DNA from 4 places in the Enterobacter sp. PL_is379 genome. Region 2 is predicted to be linked to each of the others. Evidence: predicted binding sites of a transcription regulator. Region 2 holds the regulator's gene; each other region holds the start of a gene.
What was found. Region 2 encodes PurR, which represses purine synthesis genes. Its sites were predicted from a motif close to CANGCAAACGTTTGCNTG; they were not measured.

Region 1 (3,118 bases), on a different contig from region 2:
ATGGTTGGCAGCACCGCGTCCGGACGCTCTTTCTCGATGATTTTACGCACCACTTCCCAGTGAATCGGCTCGATGTAGGTCGCATCTGCCATTTCCGGGTCGGTCATGATGGTAGCCGGGTTAGAGTTAACCAGGATGACGCGGTAACCCTCTTCACGCAGGGCTTTACACGCCTGCGCGCCGGAGTAGTCGAATTCGCAGGCCTGGCCGATGACGATCGGGCCAGCGCCAAGGATCAGGATGCTTTTTATGTCTGTACGTTTTGGCATTGTCTTCTCGGCTCCTGATTATTTAGCGGTCTTACGGTATTGCTCGATAAGTTCGATGAAGTGATCGAACAGCGGCGCGGCGTCGTGTGGGCCCGGGCTGGCTTCCGGGTGGCCCTGGAAGCTGAACGCTGGCTTATCGGTACGGTGGATGCCCTGCAGGGTGCCATCGAACAGCGACTTGTGGGTCACGCGCAGGTTAGCCGGCATTGAGGCTTCATCGACGGCAAAGCCGTGGTTCTGCGCGGTGATCATCACCGTGTTGTTATCGATGTCTTTCACCGGGTGGTTACCACCGTGGTGGCCGAACTTCATCTTAACGGTGTTCGCACCGCTCGCCAGGGCCAGCAGCTGATGGCCGAGACAGATGCCGAATACCGGGATGTCGGTTTCCAGGAAGGACTTAATGGCGGCGATAGCGTAATCGCACGGCGCCGGGTCGCCAGGGCCGTTGGACAGGAAAATACCGTCCGGATTCATCTTCAGCACGTCTTCGGCAGACGTTTGTGCCGGCACCACCGTCAGGCGGCAGCCGCGGTCAACCAGCATGCGCAGGATGTTGCGCTTGGCGCCGAAATCGTAGGCCACCACGTGGAACGGCAGCTCGCTCTCTTTTTTCGCTTCCGGCAGGTCGCCTGAAAGCGTCCAGCTCCCCTGAGTCCAGCTGTAGGCTTCAGCGGTAGTCACTTCTTTCGCCAGGTCCATGCCGTTCAGGCCCGGGAAGGCTTTCGCTTTTTCCAGCGCCAGCGTCGCATCGAGGTTATCACCCGCGATAATGCAGCCGTTCTGTGCACCCTTCTCGCGCAGCAGACGCGTTAACTTACGGGTATCGATATCGGCAATCGCCACGATGTTATGGCGCTTCAGGTAAGAAGAGAGGTCTTCGGTATTGCGGAAGTTGCTGGCAATCAGCGGCAGGTCGCGAATGACCAGGCCTTGCGCATGTACCTGAGAAGATTCTTCGTCAGCAGCATTGGTGCCGACATTGCCGATATGAGGATAAGTAAGAGTAACGATTTGGCGAGAATAGGAAGGATCAGTGAGGATTTCTTGATAACCGGTCATTGAAGTATTGAAAACGACTTCCCCAACCGCCGAACCCGTTGCCCCTATGGCCCGACCGATAAACTGGGTTCCGTCTTCCAGAACCAATAGCGCTGACTTAATCAAAACACCCTCCAGAGAATATTCACTCACTTTATTTGCATATTAATTCATAACCATGTCATGGATCAATGCAAATGTGTTGCCAGCGGATTTTTGGCAAACGGCGGCATTCTGGGGATTTGGTGGGTAAAAGTCAACTTAAAACGGATATTTTGTTTAGTCTTTTGCAGGCCTGGCGAGAGGAATGAGGCTTAAGCGACAAAAAGATCAGGTAAATCACTGCGGAAAACGCTTGCGCGCTTGGTTTAATAAAAAATCAGCGGATGGAGCATCATAAAGTGGACCAAATGGTCAAAATTTACATTTCAGCAACGTTAAAACGCAGCAATAGATAGTTTTTTATAGGTCTATAGCCTGATTCACATTTAAACAGTCAAAAATAAAAGGGCAATAAAATATTGCCCTATGCAATCAAACAATTACGACTGCAATAACCACATCACGATGGGTAATAATGCTTACAAATTGTTGAGATCAAGCACATCTCGCATATCAAAAAGGCCATCTTTTTTATTTTTCAGCCACAAAGCGGAGCGTACGGCGCCGTTAGCAAATGTCATTCGGCTGGAGGCTTTATGCGTAATCTCGACACGTTCACCAATATCGGCGAACATCGCCGTGTGTTCGCCGACAATGTCACCCGCTCGCACGGTGGCGAAACCAATGGTGCCCGGTACGCGTTCGCCGGTGTGACCTTCGCGGGTATAGACCGCGCACTCTTTTAAATCTTTATCGAGTGCATGCGCAATCGCTTCGCCCATCGCCAGCGCCGTACCTGATGGCGCATCAACTTTGTAACGGTGGTGAGCTTCTACGATCTCAATATCGGTATAGTTGCCCATCACCTTCGCGGCCTTCTCCAGCAGCTTCAGCATGACGTTAACGCCCACGCTGAAGTTTGCGGCGAAGACAATCGCAATCTCTTTTGATGCATCCTGGATAGCCTGCTTACCCGCGTCGTCAAAACCGGTGGTGCCGATCACCATCCCCTTGCCGTGCTGACGGCAAAACGCCAGATGCGTGAGCGTCCCTTCCGGGCGGGTAAAATCGATGAAGACATCGAAGTCCTCTTTTACCGCCTCCAGGCTGCTTTGCACGGTAACGCCCGTGTGGCCTGCGCCCGCCAGCTCACCGGCATCGGTCCCCAGAAGTGAAGAACCTTCACGCTCCAGGGCCGCGCCAAGCGCGACGCCATCCATCTGAAGAGCCGCCTGAATAAGCTGACGGCCCATACGTCCACCCGCGCCCGCAATGGCGACACGGATCTGTGCATCATGCATAGTTATTCTCTTACGTTAAAATGATGTAAACCGTTTTCAGATTAACCAGCCTTGAGAAGCACTGCCAACTGAAAACACCGATAATTAGAATTTAACGTGAAACCGACTTAAATATCAGTAAAAGACATGATTTTGTCGTCACGATAAAGTAACGGTTAAAAAAAAGGCCAGCACAGGAGGTGCTGGCCTTTCATCAGAAAAGGGACTATTCGACTTCGCGGGCATCAATGCGCAGTTCTTTCGGGACTTCGAAAACGATGTTCTCCTCACGTCCTTCCAGCGGCACCGCTTCGCCACCGCCCAGCTCCTGCAAACGGGAAATGACGTTCTGAACCAGAATATCTGGCGCAGACGCCCCGGCCGTCACGCCGACACAGGCCGCATGCTTAACCCACGCTTCCTGAA
Region 2 (3,118 bases):
CTGGCCTGCTTATGTTTTGGCACCACGCTGGCAGCCACGACCGATCCCAGCCCGAAGAACGCGCCGTGGTTAAGGCTGGTCAGAATACGCGACAGCATCAGCGTGGTGTAGTCCGGCGAAATGGCCGAAAGCACGTTGCCCAGGGTGAAAATCGCCATCAGGAAAATCAGCGCATTGCGGCGCGCGCGGTGCGAAAGGAGAAGCGTCATCAGCGGCGCCCCCACCATCACGCCGATAGCATAGGCGCTGATTAACATCCCTGCCGCAGGGATCGAGACGTCCACGCCGCGGGCGATGACGGGCAGTAACCCCATCGGGGAGAATTCAGTGGTGCCAATCCCAAAAGCGCCAATCGCCAGGGCCAGCAGGGGAAAATTGATTTTCATGCGTCAACTCCGGATGCCGTGTCATGTGGTGACACAGAACAAAGAAGCGGAAAGCATGACATCAATCACAAAAAATGAGAAGTTAACAAAATGGCAAAAGATTTTTGCCAGAGAAGTAACAATCGGGTCGATCGGGAGGGAGAAGGCTCTCCCTCCGCGTAAATCAGTGCAGCGCAGCCGTCAGACCGGCCGCGACAATCAGAGCCAGCACAATAACGGTGGTGAACAGCGAAAACTTCAGATCGGAACTCATCAATTTTTCTCCTTTTAATCCCCCCACGAAAAGTGAGCCTGCTCATTTTTGCATAATTTACGTCAAAAATCTTCCTGGATTTAGGCTGATAAACACTTTACCTCTTCCCCTTTTCATCAAGATAGGACAAAATTCCACGCTAAATTTATTAGCGTACCGGCCATTGACCCCCTCCTGACGTCCCGTGTCGTTTTCCCGGCGTGCCGCAATTCAAGATTGCGTGATAAGGGTGAGAGAAGGCAAACGTTTACCTTCAAGTTTTTCAGGAGTTTAGGATATGGTCTGGAGTGACATTTAATGGCAACAATTAAAGACGTAGCAAAACGCGCAAACGTTTCCACTACAACCGTATCACATGTAATTAACAAAACCCGCTTTGTGGCGGAAGAGACGCGCAACGCCGTCTGGGCAGCGATCAAAGAGCTGCACTATTCGCCAAGTGCGGTTGCGCGCAGCCTCAAGGTTAATCACACCAAGTCCATTGGATTGCTGGCCACCAGCAGTGAAGCGGCCTATTTTGCCGAGATCATTGAAGCGGTTGAGAAAAACTGCTTCCAGAAAGGTTATACCCTGATTCTGGGCAACGCGTGGAACAGCATTGAAAAACAGCGCGCCTATCTGTCGATGATGGCGCAAAAGCGCGTTGATGGCCTGCTGGTAATGTGTTCCGAGTACCCGGAATCCGTGCTGTCGATGCTCGAAGAGTATCGCCATATTCCTATGGTGGTCATGGACTGGGGTGAAGCGCGCGCGGATTTCACTGATTCCGTTATCGATAATGCCTTCGAAGGCGGCTATATGGCCGGTCGTTATCTGATCGAACGCGGTCACCGCGAGATTGGCGTGATCCCCGGTCCGCTGGAGCGCAACACCGGCGCGGGCCGTCTGGCCGGTTTTATGAAAGCGATGGAAGAAGCGCTGATCAACGTGCCGGAAAACTGGATTGTGCAGGGTGACTTTGAGCCGGAGTCGGGCTACCGCGCAATGCAGCAGATCGTCTCCCAGCCACACCGTCCGACCGCCGTTTTCTGCGGGGGTGACATCATGGCAATGGGCGCGCTCTGCGCTGCCGACGAACTGGGTCTGCGTGTACCGCAGGATATTTCCGTGATCGGGTATGACAACGTGCGTAACGCGCGTTTCTTCACGCCAGCGTTAACCACCATTCACCAGCCGAAAGATTCGCTGGGCGAAACGGCCTTCAATATGCTGATGGACAGGATCGTCAACAAACGTGAAGAGTCGCAGTCCATTGAAGTTCACCCGCGTCTTATCGAACGCCGTTCCGTTGCGGACGGTCCGTTCCGCGATTACCGTCGTTAATCGCTTTACGGGGCCAGCTACGCTGGCTCCCGTAACCATTCCCGGTTTAGCGTTTCGCTGTCTCCCAGATAATCCAGCAGCCAGGCCATCGCAGGCGAGACATCACTTTGCTGCCAGGTCAGGCAGCAGGCCGCATCCGGGAACGGATTCTCCAGCGTCAGCTCAACCCACTCTCCGGTATCGATGCGCGGACGCGCGAAATGAACGGGCACCATCGCGACGCACAGTCCGGCGCTGAGGCACGTCGCCGACGATTCCCAGTCAGGGGCCACCACCCGCCGCTGGTTGTCCAGAAGCCAGGTGATACGCTTGGGCAATGAACGGGAGGTATCCTCCAGCACCAGCGACGGCCAGTTGCGCAGCGTATCATCGCTGAGCGGCCCCTCCATCGCCGCCAGCGGATGATCGCTTGCCACCACGCACTTCCAGCTCAGCATCCCCATATCGCGAAAGGCGTAACGTCCCCCGACCGGGATCGCCTGCGTGGCCCCGATTGCCATCTCTGCCCTGCCGTCCGCCAGCGCATCCCAGACGCCGTTGAACACCTCCTGCGAGACCCGCAGCTCGACATCTGAAAAATGACGATAGAAATCGACGATCATCTGCCGGGTACGTTCCGGCTTAACGATGTTATCCACCGCGATGGAAAGATGCCCCCGCCAGCCGTTAGCGATCTGCTGACACTGTTCGCGGGTGATCTGCATTTTTTTGATAACAGAACGCCCTTCCTTCAAAAACCACGCCCCTGCGGGCGTTAATTCCACATCACGATGGCGCCGCTCAAACAGCGGAACCGCCAGCCACTCCTCCAGCTGACGCACCGTGTAGCTGATGGCCGAAGGGACGCGGTGCAGCTCCTGCGCTGCACCGCTAAAGCTGCCGTTACGCGCGACAGCATCGACCACTTCAAGAGAATAATCTGACCACATTTTCTGCCTGCAAAAAATTTGAATGCACCCGCCAAATATTAGCGTTTCACAAGCGGCTTTGCACTCCCTACACTCTGCGCCAACGTACACCTGCCTCCTCAGGAGAATAAGAGAATGCAACCCAGGAAAGGATTTTTAGTCTGGCTCGGCGGCTTAAGCGTGCTGGGCTTTTTGGCCACCGACATGTACCTGCCCGCGTTTGCCGCGATGCAGGAAGACCTGCAAAC
Region 3 (3,118 bases), on a different contig from region 2:
ACCGTGCGGCAGGAAATGCCAGCTTTTCGGCATTTGCGGTTTCAGGAAGCGGATAGCCACCAGCGCATTTAATACCAGCTCGGCACGCTGCTCTTTAGAAAGCACCAGATCGCGGCATTTTTCTTCGAAAGAGAAATAAAGCGCCGCATCGTCAACGCAAAAGCCCGACGGGGAAAACGCGTCCGGGGTTAACATTCGGCGGGCGAAACGAGAGCGAAACAACATGCCATTGGCTAAATCGAGCATCATTCGATCATGCTCGTCGCAAAAATACCAGCGCCAGTTATCGTCAGGTTTAATTCGCATGTTTCTCTCCCGTCCCCGAAACGTCCTGTACTAAAAATGTCCTGATCGCCGCTTCGTTTATAACACCATTAATAAAAGACTATAATGTCTAAATAAGCAACAGTGACGGAATATAAAACAACCAGGGCTGGAAATAAAGCCCTGGTTGTCTGATTAAGAGAAAAGATTAGATATGAGTAACGATTTCTTTAATCAGCGGTGGTCCTTTAAAAATAAAGCCGGAATAGATTTGCACCAGTGACGCACCCGCCGCCATCTTCTCGCGCGCAGCAATCACGGAGTCGATGCCACCGACGCCAATAATCGGCAGGCGTCCTTTTAATTCCGCAGACAGGGCGCGAATAATCTCGGTGCTTTTTAATTGTACCGGACGTCCGCTTAACCCACCCGCTTCGTCACAGTTTTTCATTCCCTGCACGAGGGAGCGATCGAGGGTGGTATTGGTTGCAATCACACCATCAATATTATGGCGAACTAAACTGTCGGCAACCTGGATCAATTCTTCGACAGAAAGATCCGGGGCGATCTTAACCGCGACCGGAACATATTTATGGTGGACCGTCTGGAGTTCATTTTGCTTATTTTTAATGGCGCTCAGAAGATCGTCCAGCGCTTCGCCATATTGTAAGGAGCGCAACCCCGGAGTATTGGGTGAAGAAATATTCACCGCAATATAACCGGCATAGGCGTAGACTTTTTCCATACAAATCAGATAGTCATCTTTACCCTGCTCGACCGGTGTGTCTTTATTTTTGCCGATATTGATGCCCAGAATTCCGTCAAAGTGGGCTTTTTTAACGTTCTCAACAAGGTGATCAACGCCAAGGTTATTAAAGCCCATGCGGTTGATCAGCCCTTCGGCTTCAACCAGGCGGAACAGGCGCGGCTTGTCATTTCCCGGCTGCGGGCGCGGCGTGACGGTCCCGATTTCAATAGAGCCAAAGCCCATCGCGCCCAGGGCATCAATACACTCGCCATTTTTGTCCAGACCAGCCGCCAGACCCAGCGGGTTTTTAAAGGTCAGACCCATGCACTGCACAGGTTTTACCGGGACATTCTGACGCACCAGCGCGGCCAGCGGCGTTCCGGTAATACGACGTAATTGCTGCATTGTAAATTCATGAGCGCGCTCAGGGTCGAGCTGGAAAAGAGCTTTACGAACGAAGGGGTAGTACATGAACTCTCCTGGATTCCCGGTGTGCAAACCGGGAGGGGATTATGGGCGATCCACGCGCGAAAGGGAATTGACCTGCGGCAAAAAATCAGCGTAAAACGCAATCGTTTACCTCCCTGTCTATTTCTTATGCACTTTTTCGCATTTTAATTGCAGATAAATCATTTAGTGGAATAACCGCGCGGTGTCACACTCCTGAAAATTGTTATGAATGTTAGATAAAAGCAAACAATTAGTTATAAGGAGGAAGTATGCGCGTCATTACCCTGGCCGGAAGTCCACGATTCCCTTCGCGCTCCAGCGCCCTGCTGGAATATGCCCGCGAAAAACTCAATGCCCTGGATGTGGAAGTGTGCCACTGGAACCTGCATAACTTCGAACCTGAAGATCTGCTTTATGCCCGTTTCGACAGCCCTGCGCTTAAAACGCTCATCGAGCAGCTTAACGGCGCTGACGGCCTAATTGTGGCAACGCCCATTTATAAAGCCTCTTTTTCCGGGGCGCTGAAAACCCTGCTCGATCTGCTTCCGGAACGTGCCCTGGACGGCAAAGTCGTACTGCCGCTGGCAACGGGCGGTACGGTTGCCCATCTACTGGCCGTGGATTATGCCCTGAAGCCGGTGCTGAACGCGCTGAAAGCGCAGGAGATCCTCCACGGCGTTTTCGCCGATGACTCCCAGGTTATCGATTATCAACATAAACCTCATTTTACGCCGAACCTGCAAACCCGCCTCGATACTGCCCTGGAAACCTTCTGGCATGCTCTGCACCGCAGGGATATCCAGGCGCCGGCGTTTGGTCAGGCTCAAGGAGTCGCACATGTTTAAAACATTAACCCGTATCGGCCTGGCAGGTCTGATGGCGCTTTCCTCGCTGGCCCATGCCGCAGAAACGGCTCCGGAAAGTTTACGCATTGGCTATCAGAAAGGCAGCGTCAGCATGGTGCTGGCGAAAAGCCACCAGCTTCTGGAAAAACGCTTCCCGGACACCAAATTCTCCTGGGTGGAGTTCCCGGCTGGCCCGCAGATGCTGGAGGCCCTGAACGTCGGCAGTATCGATCTCGGCAGTACGGGTGATATTCCGCCGATATTCGCCCAGGCGGCGGGAGCGGATCTCGTCTATGTTGGCGTTGAGCCGCCCAAGCCGAAGGCCGAGGTGATCCTGGTGCCTGAAAACAGCGATATCAAAAGCGTCGCCGATCTTAAAGGGCATAAGGTCGCATTCCAGAAGGGTTCCAGCTCACACAACCTGCTGCTGCGTGCCCTGCAAGAAGCCGGACTCAAGTTCACTGACATTCAACCTGTTTACCTGACGCCTGCCGACGCGCGCGCCGCGTTCCAGCAGAAGAACGTTGATGCCTGGGCCATCTGGGATCCGTACTACTCCGCCGCATTGCTGCAGGGCGGCGTTCGCGTGCTGAAAGACGGCACCACGCTGAAGCAGACCGGTTCGTTCTATCTGGCCGCGCGTCCTTATGCGGAAAAGAACGGCGCATTTATTCAGGGCGTACTGGATACCTTTACCCAGGCCGATGCGCTGACCCAGACCCAGCGCCAGGAGAGCATTACCCTGCTGGCGAAAACCATGGGCTTACCTGAACCGGTGATCGCGAGCTATCTCAACCACCGTCCACCGACC
Region 4 (3,118 bases), on a different contig from region 2:
GCCCAGGCTCAGCGCGGTATTTTTAGTTAACATCATCAAACCACGTACGCCCGTGGGCGACGTGGCCTGGGTATCCCAGTGGGATTCCTGATACGAAATAGCCGCCAGCAGTTTCCAGTCAATCTCCTGGGCGTATTTTTCGAACAGCGGCTGCAGATCTGGCAGGACGCTGTCTACCGCGCGCAGGAAGCTGCGGGTGTCAACGTAGTCAAAGTCGTCACCGTGACCGAGGTACTTCTCCTCCAGGCGCGCCAGGGTACCGTCTTCATTGATGGTGTTGAAGAAATCAAGCATCGCGGCAGAGAAGGTCTGATCGTCATCAAGCTGGCTAAACCAGGTCACAGGCTGCTCGTCGGTGACGTCCAGCGCCACGGCGATTTCAGGATGCACCCGCTGGAACAGGCTGATCGCGACCGAATCGGCGATGGTGTAGGGCACTTTCTGGTCTTTTACCTGCTCCAGCAGCTCCGTCGTGCCGAGTTTCGGATCCACCGTCCAGCTCAGGTCGGGATATTTCTTCTCCTTGAGCTCACGCAGATCGTCAATCACCACGTGGCCAGGCGCAATCGTCAGCTGCCGATCGTCAATCGAGGCCAGCGAACGCGGGCGCAGGCCCCCGACGCGGTAAACCAGCTGCTGCGAAACGGAGTAGTAGGTCGGGCCTGGCTGGTAGTTTTTGCTGCGCTCGCTGTTATACACCAGCCCGGCGGCAAGCATATCGGCATCGTCGTTATCGAGGTCGTCAAACAGCTGGTTGATATTCTGGCGGACGGTGATTTTAAGCTTCACGCCAAGATAATCGGCGAACTGTTGTGCCAGCTCGTAATCCAGACCAATGATTTTACCGTTGATGTCGCTGTAAATCAGCGGAGAGTTGAGGGTACTGACGCGCAATTCCCCCCGCTCCTGAATGGCGGCGATACGGTTTTCGGCTTTGCCGAACCAGGGGATGGAAGGCCAGAGGGCCACTGCCAGCAGCAACGTTACAATGCCGATGAGCAGATAATTAATCTTTAATTTTTTCAATTAGTTAATTCTCTGCGACGCCGGTTGCCTCAGTCTGCTGTAGCCATGTTAATCATAAGGTTTGCCATTGAATGAGCGGCATTTTGCGTAAACTTGCGCCACTTGGCAACCAATTAGAGAGACTGGTCACATCTATTGTTAAATCTCTGTGCAAATTTTATTTCGACGCAAACGGTTTCGTCGGCGCTCAGGATTCTCTATAATGACGCCCGTTTTCCCCCCTTGCGCACACTGTAAGCGCCCCGGCGCTTCGAAGACGAGAGACTTATGATGGAAATTCTGCGTGGTTCGCCTGCACTGTCTGCCTTCCGTATCACTAAACTGCTGGCACGTTTTCAGGCGGCCGACCTTCCGGTAAGCAATATTTACGCTGAGTATGTCCATTTTGCTGACCTGAATGCCCCCCTGAATGCAGAGGAGCGCGTACAGCTGGAACGCCTGCTCAAGTATGGCCCAAGCCTGAGCAGCCATACGCCAACCGGCAAACTGATCCTTGCGACGCCTCGTCCGGGCACCATCTCCCCCTGGTCTTCCAAAGCCACCGACATCGCCCACAACTGTGGCCTGAGCCAGATTAACCGTCTGGAACGCGGCGTGGCGTACTACGTGGAAGCCTCTACCCTGAGCGAAGCACAGTGGCAGGCGGTTGCGGCTGAACTGCACGACCGCATGATGGAGAGCGTATTTGCCTCTCTCGATGACGCGCAGAAGCTTTTCTCTCACCATCAGCCTGCGCCGGTACAGAGCGTAGACCTGCTGGGGCAGGGCCGTCAGGCGCTGATTGACGCCAACCTGCGTCTCGGCCTGGCGCTGGCAGAAGACGAAATCGACTACCTGCAGGATGCGTTCGTTAAGCTCAACCGTAACCCGAACGACATCGAACTCTATATGTTCGCGCAGGCAAACTCTGAGCACTGCCGCCACAAGATTTTCAATGCCGACTGGATTATTGACGGCGAACAGCAGCCAAAGTCGCTGTTCAAAATGATCAAAAACACCATGGAGCAAACCCCTGACCACGTGCTGTCTGCCTATAAAGACAACGCCGCGGTGATGGAAGGTTCCGAGGTGGGCCGCTTCTTCGCCGATCGCGAAGCAGGGCGCTATGACTTCCATCAGGAGCCCGCGCATATCCTGATGAAAGTGGAAACCCACAACCATCCGACGGCGATCTCCCCGTGGCCGGGTGCGGCGACCGGCTCCGGCGGTGAAATCCGTGACGAAGGGGCGACCGGTCGTGGTGCAAAACCAAAAGCGGGTCTGGTCGGTTTCTCCGTTTCCAACCTGCGTATCCCGGGCTTTGAACAGCCGTGGGAAGAGGATTTCGGCAAGCCAGATCGCATTGTGACTGCGCTGGATATCATGACTGAAGGCCCGCTGGGCGGCGCGGCGTTTAACAACGAATTTGGTCGTCCGGCGCTGAACGGTTACTTCCGTACCTATGAAGAGAAAGTGGACAGCCACAACGGCGAAGAGCTGCGCGGCTACCACAAACCGATCATGCTGGCGGGCGGGATCGGCAACATCCGTGCCGATCACGTGCAGAAAGGCGAGATCGTCGTCGGCGCGAAGCTGATCGTGCTCGGCGGCCCGGCGATGAACATCGGTCTGGGCGGCGGTGCGGCCTCTTCTATGGCCTCCGGCCAGTCTGACGCGGATCTCGATTTCGCCTCCGTGCAGCGTGACAACCCTGAGATGGAGCGTCGCTGCCAGGAAGTGATCGACCGCTGCTGGCAGCTGGGCGACGCTAACCCGATCCTCTTCATCCACGACGTGGGCGCGGGCGGTCTGTCTAACGCCATGCCGGAGCTGGTGAGCGACGGCGGCCGCGGTGGTCGTTTCAACCTGCGCGATATCCTGAGCGATGAGCCGGGCATGAGCCCGCTGGAAATCTGGTGTAACGAATCCCAGGAGCGCTACGTGCTGGCGGTTGCCGCGGACCAGCTGCCGCTGTTTGACGAGCTGTGCCGCCGCGAGCGCGCGCCGTATGCCGTCATCGGTGAAGCGACCGAAGAGCAGCACCTGACTCTGAGCGACACCCATTTCGACAACCAGCCTATCGATCTGCCGCTCGACGTTCTGCTCGGTAAAA

Region 1: carA (glutamine-hydrolyzing carbamoyl-phosphate synthase small subunit) is a predicted target of PurR. The motif match lies at 1,655-1,672, and genes of this name have one in related genera.
Region 3: pyrD (quinone-dependent dihydroorotate dehydrogenase) is a predicted target of PurR. The motif match lies at 1,578-1,595, and genes of this name have one in related genera.
Region 4: purL (phosphoribosylformylglycinamidine synthase) is a predicted target of PurR. The motif match lies at 1,191-1,208, and genes of this name have one in related genera.

What each region holds. Positions count from the first base shown of each region.
Region 1 covers NZ_JBVPGT010000032.1:338,750-341,867, reverse strand. Annotated here, with positions in the region: gene carB (carbamoyl-phosphate synthase large subunit) at 1-269, opposite strand, end outside; gene carA (glutamine-hydrolyzing carbamoyl-phosphate synthase small subunit) at 288-1,436, opposite strand; gene dapB (4-hydroxy-tetrahydrodipicolinate reductase) at 1,892-2,713, opposite strand; gene ispH (4-hydroxy-3-methylbut-2-enyl diphosphate reductase) at 2,919-3,118, opposite strand, start outside.
Region 2 covers NZ_JBVPGT010000028.1:87,891-91,008, forward strand. Annotated here, with positions in the region: gene AC0TOY_RS11185 (MFS transporter) at 1-386, opposite strand, end outside; gene cydH (cytochrome bd-I oxidase subunit CydH) at 550-639, opposite strand; gene purR (HTH-type transcriptional repressor PurR) at 937-1,962, shown strand; gene punR (DNA-binding transcriptional activator PunR) at 1,980-2,891, opposite strand; gene punC (purine nucleoside transporter PunC) at 3,006-3,118, shown strand, end outside.
Region 3 covers NZ_JBVPGT010000033.1:431,441-434,558, reverse strand. Annotated here, with positions in the region: gene zapC (cell division protein ZapC) at 1-306, opposite strand, end outside; gene pyrD (quinone-dependent dihydroorotate dehydrogenase) at 473-1,483, opposite strand; gene ssuE (NADPH-dependent FMN reductase) at 1,732-2,307, shown strand; gene AC0TOY_RS23325 (sulfonate ABC transporter substrate-binding protein) at 2,300-3,118, shown strand, end outside.
Region 4 covers NZ_JBVPGT010000029.1:327,431-330,548, reverse strand. Annotated here, with positions in the region: gene mltF (membrane-bound lytic murein transglycosylase MltF) at 1-1,026, opposite strand, end outside; gene purL (phosphoribosylformylglycinamidine synthase) at 1,294-3,118, shown strand, end outside.